3 regions of the Spirillospora sp. NPDC048823 genome follow, and region 2 is predicted to be linked to each of the others. Evidence: riboswitches for the same ligand, from Rfam matches in the RefSeq annotation. Region 2 holds a riboswitch; each other region holds the start of a gene.
The links. A riboswitch is a leader RNA that binds a small molecule or an ion and turns the genes downstream of it on or off. The one in region 2 is predicted to bind cyclic di-AMP.
Positions count from the first base shown of each region.

Region 1 (4,205 bases), on a different contig from region 2:
GATGGAAGCCGAGGCCGGTGACGTCCAGGATGCGGCGGCCGAGGGTCCTGTCCGGGCGGCCGGCGGCCCAGAAGACCCGCCCGTCCCGCTCGACGAGCCGCGCGCGCAGCTCCGGCCGGCTGCCGGGGACGTACTCGGCGGCGGCGAGCGCCCCCGCGTGGTCTCCCTCACGCGCCAGGTACGCGGCGATCGCGGGCAGCGGATTGGCCTCCTCGAACGCCCGGGGGTCCAGCTCGGCCACATAGCCGGCCGCCAGGTCCAGGAACCGCGCCTGGTGGTCCGGGTCACGACCGCGCAGCTCCCGCATGTAGAGCAGCAGGTCGTGGTTGATGAACTTGACGTCCTTGGCACGCCGCAGGTCGTGGGCGCCGCGCAGCGCGAACAGCATGTCGATGCGCCGGTGGATCTCCAGCCGGTCGGCGAAGTTGGCCAGCTCGGCGCGCCTGTTGGAGATGGACGGCGCCGCCGCCGGCTCCCGGACCAGCCAGTTGTAGACCCGGTGCGGGATCAGCGCGGTACGGCCGGCGGCCAGGTACGCCTCGGCGGTGAACAGCAGGTCCTCGTAGTACAGCTCCTCGACGAACCGCAGTCCCTGCTCGTCCAGGAAGCCCCGGCGGTACGCCTTGTTGGTCGACAGCGTGTCGTAGAGGAGATCGGGGTTCTCGCTCAGCGACCCGTACACCGCGCGTCGCTCGTAAAGCCAGGGGTACCAGGGGCGGACGCGTGCCTTCGCGTCCTGCGGCCGGTCCAGGAAGACCCGGTCGCACCGGCCGGACACGATGTCGGCGCCGGTGTCCTCGGCCGCGCCCAGCAGGTTGAGGCAGGCGTGCCGGTCCAGGAGGTCGTCGCTGTCGAGGAACATCACGTACCGGCCTGTGGAGGCCTCGATGCCGGCGTTGCGCGGGCGGCCGCACCCCCCGGAGTTCGACGGCAGGTGGACGGACCTGACCCGCCCCGGCTGCGCGGCGGCGAACCGGTCGGCGACCTCCGCGGTGCCGTCGGTGCTCGCGTCGTCGACGATGACCGTCTCGACCGACCCCAGCGACTGCCCCAGCGACGAGGCGGCCGCACGCGGCAGCCTCCGCGCGTCGTTGTAGGCGATCACCACTACACTCACATCCGGGCGCATGGGCTTCCCCCTCCACGGCTTGGAGTTCCGGGAGACGCCCCCCAGGCCTCCGGCAGTGGCGTCCGATCCGGCCTTCTGCTCAGGTGCTCCCTTCCATGCGCCGATCGGACGCGTGCAGGGTTCCTTTCCAAGAACACCGCGCCAAGGTCCAAGGGCGATCAAAGCCTGTCAACGGTTGGTATTACCCGCCTTCGACGCAGACATGAGGGCAGATCACCCGGGAACGCCAGAAGGCGCCCGGCGGGGATGCCGGGCGCCTTCTGATCACGGAGGCGCGAGCGCGCCGATCGTGGATCGCGGGATGGATCAGGCCGCGTAGTCGGGGTAGCCGTACCCGACGACCGTGGACTTGTCGCGGACCTTCTTCTGCACCGCGTTCTCGGTGTTGCCCTCGATGGTGCTGACGGTGCCGTCGCCGTTGTCCTTGACGACGATGCCGACGTGGTCGATGGCACCGATGCTGGAGCTCTTGTCCCAGTCGAAGAACACGACCGAGCCGGGCTTGGCCTTCTTGCCCCAGCGGCCGGTGTCCTCGAACCAGGAGGCGTGCTGGACGGTGTAGGCGTCCCAGCCCATGTTCTTGACGCCGGTCTGGGCTCCGAGCCACGAGACGAACATGTTGCACCACTGCGCGCCGTTGTAGGCGTCGACGGAGAAGCCGCCGTCGCGCTGGGCGGTGGCCTTGGCGTGCGGGGTCGACACGTACCAGTCGTGGAACTTGGTCTGGCCGCCCTGGCCTTCGCTGATGCCGACCTGCTCCTCGGCCAGCTCGAGCACCTCGGAGGCCTTGACCGCGCGCGGCGGCACCTTGTAGCCCGCCTCGAGGTAGTCGGCGGCGGAGCGCTCAGCGGACTCGCTCGACGAGACCGTGCCCTTCTCGGCGGCCGCCTGGGCCGGAGTCTCGGCGACGGCGTCGCCGGTGAGGGGGTTGAACATCGCGAGCCCGACGGCTCCCGCGAGCACCGCGCTGACGGCGACGCTGACGGCCTTGTCCTCGGCCGTGAAGCTGTTCAGGGTGGCGGTGATGTTGTTCAGGGAAAGTCGATCGAAGCGACCGGTCATGCGGGGAATCTCCTTGTCTCCCATGACGCCTACCGGGTTAGCTGACGGATTCGGGCATGGAAGTAGCCCTACGGCGCGACTCTGCGGCGCGCCGATTCACCCCTGGAACCTGGGTCCCCGGCTCCGTTCCGGTCGAGTGGACCGGGACGGACTCGGCCTCGCACCGCGGGATGCGGTGCTGGATTTTCGGATTGATCTCAGCGATTGGATCTCGATGAGGTGGCGCGCATCTGTGGCGCGCATCGCGTGCGGGTTCCGCTCCGCGATCCTCGGCCGCGCATGGGGCGGCCGGTGGCAACGCATGGGACGCGCTGCGGGATTCGGATAGAAGGTATCAACCTTCTCAAGGAAAGCAAATCACCGACAAAACTCCGTCTTGCCTGCTCAAAGGCCTTCCAAGACACCACCAACAGCGTCAGCGCCGGATGTCTTCCCGATCACTCGGCGACCGGCCCTCAGGCCCTTTCCCCACGGGGCTCCGGCCCACCGGGCACAAGGTAAAGAACCCGCGTACGGCGACGGCCGGCACACGGCGTTCCGCCCTGTGCCGGCCGTCTGCCCCCCGCTCAGGTGAGTTCTAAGTCACACGGTGAGCTCTTCGCAGGTCAAACATGGTTCTCGTCACTCCACGCGCAACGCGAAGAGCGTGGTGTCGTCCGCCGCCCGGTCATGCTCCATCCGCGCCAGGACCTCGTCCAGCACCAGCCCCGGCCGCGTCGAGGTGTCCCGCAGAATGGCGGTGAGGCGGGCGATCCGCTCGTCCAGATCCGCGTCCCTGCGCTCCACGAGGCCGTCGGTGTAAAGGAAGAGCATGTCGCCGCGCTCGAGGCGGGTGGTCATCGTCGTGTACTCCCAGCCTGGCATCGCGCCGAGCATCGGGTCACGGACGACCTCCAGCGGCGCCGCCCACCCGTCCCGGATCAGGATCGGCGGCGGATGTCCCGCGCACGTCCACTCCACGACGCGGCGCGCCGGGTCGAAATGGCCGACGACGGCCGTCCCCGTCGCCGGCGGATCCATGGTGCCGACCAGCTCGTTCAGCCACCCCACCAGCCGTCCCGCCGGCTCCCCCGTGCACGCGAGGCCCAGCAGCCCGTTGCGGCTGCGCGCCATCGCCGCTGCCGCGGGCAGCCCGTGCCCGGCCGCGTCTCCGATGGCGTACAACGCCCGCCCGTCCGGCAGCACGCGGGTCGCGTACCAGTCCCCGCCGATGCGGGCGGTGCTCTCCGCAGCCAGGCTCCGGATCGAGGTGACCAGGCCGGGCAGCCGCTCCGCCTCGTCGTCGTCCGGCAGGATCGCGCGGCGCAGCGTCACCGCCACCCGCCGCTCCTGCGCCATCCGCTCCTGCTGCTTCAGCATCTGCCGCCGGGTCTCGGCCAGCGCCCGCTCCACCCCGCGCCGCCGCGTGATGTCCTGCGAGACGATGTTGATCGAGACCGGCAGACCCGACTCGTCCAGCACCGGCTCGGCGAAGATCCACAGATGCCGCGGCGCCCCGTCCTGGCCGATCACGCGGTGCTCGGCCTCCACCGGCTCCCGCCGCGAGAACATCGTCTGCACGGCCTCCTCGACCAGGGGGAGATCGTCCTCCGCCACGACCTTCGGAAGATCGTGCGGCATCGGCGGCACCTCGTCGGGGCGGAGCCCGTAGTTGGCGAGCATCTGCGGCGTCCACTCCGCCTCCCCGGTCGCCAGATCCCACTCGCCGAACCCCATGAGCGCGAGCCGCTCGACCCGCTCCAGCCGCCGCACCGTCCGATCCTCGGCGGCGTGGTACCGCCACGTCGAGCAGACGCCCGTCGGCACCGGGACACACCGCACGCTCACCCGGGACGAGCGGGTCAGGCCGCCCTGAGCGGTGGAGTACAGGAACGAGGAACGTTCCAAACTATTGCCGGACTCCAGAACCTCCACGTAGTCGTCGAAGAGCCCGCTCATCACCGCACCCGGCTCCATCTGCAGCAGCCGCCGGCCCATCAACTCCTCCCGGCCGCGCCCGAACATGTCCCGCGCG
Region 1 is NZ_JBICUT010000022.1:101,610-105,814, forward strand. Features, by position in the region: gene ACGFK0_RS34840 (CDP-glycerol glycerophosphotransferase family protein) at 1-1,117, opposite strand, end outside; gene ACGFK0_RS34845 (CHAP domain-containing protein) at 1,436-2,191, opposite strand; cyclic di-AMP (ydaO/yuaA leader) riboswitch at 2,202-2,359, opposite strand; gene ACGFK0_RS34850 (SpoIIE family protein phosphatase) at 2,813-4,205, opposite strand, start outside.
Region 1: another riboswitch for cyclic di-AMP. It lies ahead of ACGFK0_RS34845 (CHAP domain-containing protein); the one in region 2 lies ahead of ACGFK0_RS10230 (CHAP domain-containing protein).

Region 2 (4,205 bases):
GCTACAACGTCACCAAGACCGGGTACGGGGAACTGCCGCTCGCCGACCAGCGCAGCCGGCTGCTGTCGGGGCTCGGCGGGCTGGCCGCGCAGACCCGCGCGGAGGTGACGTGCGTGTTCGACGGCGCGGAGCTGGACGCGCCGGTGGCCATCGCGGCGCCGCGCGGCGTCCGGGTGCTGTTCAGCCGTCCCGGGCAGACCGCCGACGAGCTGATCGGCGAGCTGGTCCGGGCGGAGCCGCAGGGCCGCGCGGTGGTGGTGGTCTCGTCCGACCGGGAGGTGGCCGACGCAGCGCGCCGCGCCGATGCCCGGCCCTGCCCGTCCACGCTGCTGCTGCGCCGCCTCGGCCGCTCCTAGCCGGGCGGCGCGCGGCGGCCGCGATCAGGACGCCCGCCATGACGCCTTTATCGCGCTGTGTGATCACGTCGGCACGGATGGCGCTTATTCCGAGTTAAGCCAGCTAAAGAGTGATGAACCGGTTGTGACGGTTGTTGCGTATCGCTAATGTCATCCGCTGACTGTCGTGGACGAGAGGGGCGAAACCGACCGTGGCCAATGATCTCATCGGGCAAGCAGCGCACGAGCGCGACCGGCGAGGGGGCGCGGCGAACAGAGGCGCCTCCCGTCGCCTGGCGGCCGTCGCGTGCCTGACGCTGACGGTCTCCCTCGCGTCTCCCCCGGTCGTGGCGCACGCCGAGCCCGAGCCGACCAGGGCGCAGGTCCAGAAGAAGCTCGACAAGCTGGCCGAGGAGATGGACCAGAAGGTCGAGAAGTTCAACCAGCTCAACGAGAAGCTCAAGATCGCCAAGAAGAAGTACAAGGTCGCGAGCAAGTCGAGCAAGCGGGAGCAGGCCGCCTTCGAGGAGCAGCGCGCCAAGATCGCCCAGATGGCGGCCGCCGCGTACAAGAACGGTGACACGGCCAACGTCACCGGCTTCGTCGGCACCGGCGACCCGCAGGCGATCCTGGACCAGGCGGCCGTCTTCTCGCATCTGTCGCACGAGCGCAGCTCCCAGCTGACCCAGTTCCTCGCGACCGCCCAGCGGCTCCGCCGCGAGGAGGCGCAGGCCAAGGCCTCCTACGACGATGTGAAGGCCAAGAGCACGGAGCTGAAGGAGCAGAAGAAGAAGCTCGACAAGGAGGTCGCCAAGCAGAAGGCCCTGCTGCGGCGGCTCGGCGGCGGGACCTCGTCCGGCGGCTCGGGCAGCGTCGGCGGCACCTACAACGGCCCGGCCAGCGGCTCGGCCCGCGTGGCGCTCAACTTCGCCTACGCCCAGCTCGGCAAGCCGTACTCCTACGGCGCCACCGGCCCGAACTCCTACGACTGCTCCGGCCTGACGATGAAGGCGTGGGCCGCGGCGGGCGTGAACATCACCCGCACCACCAACACCCAGTACGCCGCCACCAAGCGGGTGTCCAAGAGCAACCTGCAGCCCGGCGACCTGGTGTTCTTCAGCGGCCTCGGGCACATGGGCATGTACGTGGGCGGCGGCAAGATGATCCACGCGCCGCGCACCGGCAAGAACGTCGAGGTCGTGAGCATCACCTCGGGCTACTACCTGAGCAACTACTACGGCGCCGGGCGCCCCTGACGCCCCGCACCGGAGCGCCCGCGATGGGCGTGACGGAGCCCTTTGTGACAGCGGACCAGGCTTGACCTGGTCCGTTGTTGATTTTGGGGGGGTTTGCCATCTGTTGGGGCTTTGGTACGTTGTCACCACTCACGGCGCCCTCCAGACGCCGTGGCCCCGAGGCGCCCACCAGGCGCAACGGCCCCCGCGCGGCACATCCAGCTGCCGCGTGACTGCGGCGCGAGCCACGTGCCGCTCCCCCCGGCGGCACGATCCACGCGTCGCCCCCCGGTACCCGACGGGTACCGCAGACGGTCTCCCAGCAGACCCGGCCGGCCCGGCCCACCGTGCGCACGCCCGCAGCGTGCATGGCGCTGAGAGCGCTGCCACGGCGGATCCCGCGGATCAGGCCCAGGACGGTCCCCGCAAACGGGCCGCCGTCCGCACACACAACATCAGGCGCCGCTCTTTCGCACGCGGGAGACAGGTCCCGCGCACGGGCCCCATCACGCCCCCAGGATCGCAGCGGCAGCGCCGAATCCGCCGACGAGCGGAACCGGGGACCCATATCCGCCGGAGTCCAGGGACCGTCCCTGGACGGGCATTCCGGCACCCGGGGTGAATCGGTGCGTCTCTCACCGCCGAACGGTGGGAGCCCGCCGTAGGGCCACTTCCACGCCCGAACCCGTCAGCTAACCCGGTAGGCGTCTGGAAGAAGAAGGAGAGAAACCCGCAGCGTTACCTGGGCGTGGCCGCCCGAGTGCGGCCACGCCCGGCTTTCCCTTCCTTCCGCACGGGCGCCCCCGCCCGGCGGAACCCCCATCCGAACCGGCGTGCCCGCCCCCGGGCCGCCACCGCCGAGTCCGCGGTTCACCGTGCCCAGACGCACGGGAGCGCGGAGCCGGGGACCCACTGTGTCCTTTCGGGGTGAATCGGCCTGCCCAGCGGGCCGTAGGGCGGCTTCCACGCCCGAACCCGTCAGCTAACCCGGTAGGCGGCATGGAAGTCAGGAGATCCCCCATGCCAGGCGCGCATCGCAAGAAGATTCCGGGCAAGCACCGCAAGCCCAGTACCTTGGCCATCACCTGGCGGACGGCCGGCGGCGTGATCGTCGGCGCCGCCGTTCTCGGCACCGCCGCGGCCACCGCGCAGGCGTCGGTCCTGCCGTTCGCCTCCGTTCCCACCCACGCCGCCGCGGCCGGCCCGGCCGCCGGCGGGGACGCGGGCAAGTCCACACCCGGTTCCAAGTCCTCGTCCAAGGACAGGTCCGGCTCCAAGGACGAGAACCGGAGTAAGTCCAAGGACGGTGGCAAGGAGGGCGAGCCCACCGGAAAGGGCCGACCGCAGTCCGGCGCCCCCAAGAAGCCGTCAGAGGATTCGCGGCCCACCGCCGGCGAGGCCATCGAGCTCGCCAGGGCGCAGGTCGGCATCGCGGAGGACGGCAGCGGCAAGACCAAGTTCAACACGTGGTACGTGGAATCCGCCCGCGCCAAGGAGACCGTCGCGCGCGACGGCGGCTCCGTCCAGGCGTACGACGACGCCGCCTGGTGCGACATGTTCGTCTCATGGATCGGCGAGCAGATCGGCCTCAGCGACCAGTTCGGCAGCGACGCCTGGACCATCGCCCACGCCGAGTGGTTCCGGGACCAGGGGCGCTGGGGCACCGAGCCCAAGCCCGGCGCGATCGTCTTCTACGCCTGGAACGGCGGCAAGGACATCGGCGACATCGTCCACGTCGGCATGGTGACCAAGAAGATCGACGACGGCACCATCGAGGCGGTCGAGGGCAACACCGACAACGCCGTCCGGGTCAGGGAACGCTCGACCGGCACCGTCGTCGGCTACGGCTACCCCGAGTACAGGTCCTGACGTCCCCTCCTCCCCCGCCGGCTGCATAGGATCACGCGCATGGAGGACGGTCCCGGGCAGGCCGGAAACGGCGGCCCCGTCACGCGCCGCAGGGCACTCGCCCTGGGCGCCGGCGGGGCCGCCGTGCTGCTGGGCGCCGGCGCGGGGCTCCTCGGCACACGTTCCGGCGACGACGGAGCGCCGGACGCCCAGGCGACGCCGCCCCCCAACGCCGCGCAGGCCGCCGGAGCGTTCAGCCCCGCGGACGCCGCCGCCGTCCTCGCCAACCGCGCGCGGGCGGTGAAGGACGGAAACCCGGCGGCCTTCCTCGCGACGGTGGCCTCCGCCCCCGCCGCGTTCCAGGACGCCCAGTCCCGCTTGTACGCCAACCTCCGCAAGCTCCCCCTGGACGGCTGGGAGGAACGTGCCATCGGCACCCAGTCGATGGACGACGAGCAGGGGGTCGCGGTCGTCCGATTGGAGGTGCGCTCCAGGTTGCGGGGGTTCGACCGGGGCGACGTCGTCCGCACCCGCTACCTGGCGCTCGCCCCCGGCTCCGGCGTCTGGACGATCGTCGGCGACGGGTCGTCCCACGGCTTCGAGGACGACGCCGCCATCTGGGACGGCGGCCCCCTGACGGTGGTCAAGGGCCGCGCGAGCCTCGTCATCGGCGACGCCGCAGCCGCCGGGGCCCCCGGCCTGGAAGAGATCGCGGAACGCCTGGACGCGGCCGTCCCCGTCGTCACCGGCGCCGTCGGCAGGGGATGGGCGCGGCGGGTCGTCGCTC
Region 2 is NZ_JBICUT010000003.1:567,947-572,151, reverse strand. Features, by position in the region: gene ACGFK0_RS10240 (NYN domain-containing protein) at 1-356, shown strand, start outside; gene ACGFK0_RS10235 (NlpC/P60 family protein) at 548-1,591, shown strand; cyclic di-AMP (ydaO/yuaA leader) riboswitch at 2,093-2,292, shown strand; cyclic di-AMP (ydaO/yuaA leader) riboswitch at 2,416-2,582, shown strand; gene ACGFK0_RS10230 (CHAP domain-containing protein) at 2,591-3,439, shown strand; gene ACGFK0_RS10225 (hypothetical protein) at 3,479-4,205, shown strand, end outside.

Region 3 (4,205 bases), on a different contig from region 2:
CGTCCCCAGCCGGGGCGCCGAAGGCTCAAGATGTCCCCGTTCCCGCCCACGGCCGACTCTCCGGCAGAATGTGGGCAGGACGGAGGTGCCGTGTGGCCGGATTGAGCGGATCGCTCGAGCGTTCCATCATGGACGTGCTCTGGGAGGCCCCCAGCCCGCTACGCGTTCGTGAGCTTCTGGCGAAGCTGAACGAGAACGCCGACAAGGCGCTGGCCTACAACACCGTCCAGACGGTCGCCGAGCGGCTGGCGCAGAAGGGGCTGCTGCAGCGCACGCAGGACGGGCCGGCCTTCCGCTACGCCCCCACCCGTGCGCGGGAAGAGTATGCGGTCGAGTTGATGCTCGACGCTCTCACCGAGTCTCCCGACCACGGGGGCATCCTCGCGAGATTCGCCGAAAGCGTCCCTCCGGAAGACGTCCGCCACCTGCTGGACGCGCTGCGCCGGCGGACGTCCGACGGCCAAGAGGCGTGACGGCGTGATCTACCTGGTGGTCGGCCTGATCTGCACGGCGGTCCTGCTGGGCTGTCTGGCGGGGCCCGCCCTCGATCGGCTTCGGCCTCCCGCCGCGCACCCGGGGATCGCCATCGCCTGCTGGGCCGCGGCCCTCACCGGCACATTCATCGCCGGCATCGGGATCATCGCGGCGGCGTTGCTGTCGCCCCCGGCGCCCGGCCACGGCTTCCTGGAGTGGCTGCGCGACTGCCTGCCCCATCACGGGGATTCGGCGATCATCATCGCGGCGGCCGCCAGCCTGGTGGTGCTCACGGCCTGCTGTTCGCGGCTCGCCCGCAGCCTGCCCCGGCTCGTCCGTGCGGTACGTCACCGCCGCCGGCACCGGGAGATGCTGCGGCTCGTCGCGAAGGAGCACGGTCAGCATGGGGACGTCCTCGTGCTCGACCATCCCGTCCCGGTCGCGTACTCGCTGCCGGCCAGGCATCGCGCGATCGTCGTCAGCACCGGCACACAGGACGCTCTCACTCCCGACGAGTTCGGCGCGGTTCTGGTCCATGAGCGAGCCCACCTGCGTCAGCGGCATCACGCACTGCTGCTCATGCTCGACCTGGCCCACGCCCTGCTGCCCCGGCTGCCCACGGTCCGCCGGGCGAAGAAGAGCTTCCCGCTGCTGCTGGAGATGGCCGCCGACGATGCGGCGGCCCGCGCATGTGGAAGGCGCACGCTCGTCGACGCCCTGCACCGGCTCGCGGCGACGCCGGGCGTGGCGGGCGCCCTCGGCGCCGCCGGGTCTTCGACCGGTGCGCTGGCGGAGCGGGTCCGGCGGCTCGAGTCCGCCGAGACGACGAAGCCGCGCCGGGCGGTCCGGATGGCGGCCTCCGCCTTCGTGGCCGCCGCCGTCGCCACTCCCCTGATGGTCGCCGCCGCGACCATCATGGAGCTGTCCTACATCTGCTGAGACCGTTGAGGCGGTTTGTCGCAATCGGCCACTTGAGTGGCGGTTGAGGCCGCTATCTCCTACGCTCCGTAGGAGCCATGGCGAGGCGTCCCCGCCGGGGACGGCGATGGCCACGCCGAATCCAGCGGACCACGCCGTCCGAGGGAGCCGGGGAACCGTTCTCCACTGGGGTGAATCCGCTCTCCGCGAGCGGTAGGGCGACTCCGGCCCGAACCCGGCAGCTCACCCGGTAGGCGGCACAGGAGAGGACACCGCATGCAGCGACGAGCTGCCGGAGACGGAACGGCCCGCCGCCGGATCATCACCAGGACGGCATGGACGGCGTCGATCGCTCTTTCCGCGACGCTCGTGGCCCCCGCACCCGCCTGGTCGGAGCCCGACCCGTCCCGCAGGGAGCTGACCGCGCAGCAGAAGAAGCTCGCCGATGAGGCGGAGAAGCTCAGCGAGCAGTACAACGGGCTGCGGGTGCGACTGCGGCAGGCCCAACGCGCCGCCAAGGTGGCCGACGGGACGCCGCCCGCCAGAAGAAGGCGCTGGAGGAGACGCGGGCCAGGATCGTCAAGCTCGCCGCGGACAGCTACAAGAACGGCCCGCGGGACCCGGCGGTCGCCTTCGCCTCGTCCGGGGACCCGCAGGCCGTCCTTGACCGGTCGGCCACACTCAACTACTTCGCCAGCCAGGAAAGCGCTCGCGTCACTCAGCTGCTGCAGACGATGCAGGCGGCGGAACGTGCCCGCAAATCGGCTGAAACGCATGCGAAGCAGGTCCACGAACTCACCGCCGAGGCGAAGAAGAAGCGCAAGGAACTCCAGGCCAAGCTGACGAAGGTCGAGGCCAAGCTGGGTACCGGCTCGGGCGCTCGCACCAGCGCGGGACCCGCTCCCAATGTGGACCCCGGAGGTGCCTCCGCCAAGGCCATGGGCGCGGTCAGAGCGGCTTTGAGCCAGCGGGGCGTCCCGTACTCCTGGGGTGGGGGCAGCGCATCTGGCCCGACCTACGGCACCGCACAGGGCGCCAACATCAAGGGGTTCGACTGCTCGGGATTGACGATGTACGCCTACGCCCAGGTCGGCATCAACCTGCCCCACTACACCGGCAGCCAGTACACCGCCGGCACCCGCGTCTCCCAAAGCCAACTCAAGCCCGGTGACCTGGTCTTCTTCTACAGCGACCTGCACCACATGGGCCTGTACATCGGCAACGGGAAGATGGTCCACGCCCCCGTCATCCACCCCCTGGGGTGACGGGGGCGTCACCCGGAACACCTCCGACACGGTGCCCCTCAGCCACAGCCTGACGGGCTGTAGGCGGGCGGCTGATCAAACTGGGCGACCGCGCTCATTTGGTGTCCCGCGGTGGCACGACCTTGAGGGCCGCTTGCAGGGCCTCGCTCTCCTCCGGCGAGAGATCCGACAGGAAGTGCACGAGCGCGGCGGCCTGGTTGCTACTGGTCGACAGTGCCTCGCGCATCAGCTTGGCCGTGTAACCCTCCCGCGAGGCGACCGCCTCGTACTCGTAGGCGCGCCCGACCCGCTTCCTGCGCAGCCATCCCTTCTTGTGCAGGTTGTCCATCACCGTCATCACCGTGGTGTAGGCGATCGACCGCTCCTGCTGGAGGTCCTCCAGGACCTCACGAACATTGGCCGGACGGCCGTAGGACCACATCCTGTCCATGATCGCGGCCTCCAGGTCACCGAAGCGCTGCCCGGCCATGATGCCCCCTTCCGCCGCCCCACCTGCCACCTTGTCGCGGCATACTACAGTCGATAGTAAACACGTCTCGGTGGAGGTGAGAGGCCGACTCGAACCGGCGGTTCTCACACCGGCCTGACTCCCGGCAACGGCTGCCCGTGCCCGGTGGTCTTGAGTCATGTGTGGCCTCACCCATCTACTATCCTCCTTCCCGATGTTCCACCGAGGGCGCGCCTTCGCGGACGGTCGGCGCTGCTTCAGGCGACCACACCGGAGACCCACGCTCACGGAGCGTCTCCTGGCGGGATCCATAAGGCCAAGGCCAAGCAGCCTCTCACGCGGGCGGCCACGGAGCCGGGATGTTCTTGATCCGTCGGTCACCTGCCCGACGGAGACCTACGAGGGCGGTGACGACTACTACGCCACCGCCCCGTGGTGCGACATGTTCCTCGCCTGGGCAGCCAAGAAGACCGGCGTGGAGGACTGGGCGGGCGAGTTCGCCGCCACCATCCAGCACGCCAAGTGGTTCAAAAAGAAGGACGCGTGGGGAACCGAGCCCGAGCCGGGCGCGCTGGTGTTCTTCGCATGGTCCGGCTCCAAGGACATCGACGCCATCAGCCATGTCGGCCTGGTGGAAAGCGTCAAGGGCTCGACCCTCCGCACCATCGAGGCGAACACCGACGGCGTCCACCTCAAACGGAGGACGCGCGACGTCGGTGACGTCGTCGGCTACGGCTATCCCGGCAAGGTCGAGGTGGCGGGCAAGGCGCTGCCGGGTTCAGAAGGGGAGAAGAACCACGTCCCCAAGCACGTGGCCGCCGAGTCCGGGACCATGGCCGCGGAGGCGACGCGACCCGGAAACGCGGTCACGTCTCAGCAGACGAGCACGAAGGCGGCTGACGGGCAGCCGCTGGTCGAGCCCGACGCGTTGCTGGGAGGGCTGCTGTCCATCGCGGTCTGCGGCGCGGTCGCGCTGGCGGCGGGCAAGTCGATGGCCGCCCGGGTTCCGGCCGAGCCGCCGATCCGCGTCCGCAAGCGCGGCAAGCACCACAAGCGGCCGGTCGAACTGCCCGCGGACATCACACCAACCGTCCTGGACG
Region 3 is NZ_JBICUT010000029.1:999-5,203, reverse strand. Features, by position in the region: gene ACGFK0_RS37020 (BlaI/MecI/CopY family transcriptional regulator) at 1-473, shown strand, start outside; gene ACGFK0_RS37015 (M56 family metallopeptidase) at 478-1,413, shown strand; cyclic di-AMP (ydaO/yuaA leader) riboswitch at 1,517-1,665, shown strand; gene ACGFK0_RS37010 (C40 family peptidase) at 2,127-2,657, shown strand; gene ACGFK0_RS37005 (BlaI/MecI/CopY family transcriptional regulator) at 2,752-3,126, opposite strand; gene ACGFK0_RS37000 (CHAP domain-containing protein) at 3,284-4,205, shown strand, end outside.
Region 3: another riboswitch for cyclic di-AMP. It lies ahead of ACGFK0_RS37010 (C40 family peptidase); the one in region 2 lies ahead of ACGFK0_RS10230 (CHAP domain-containing protein).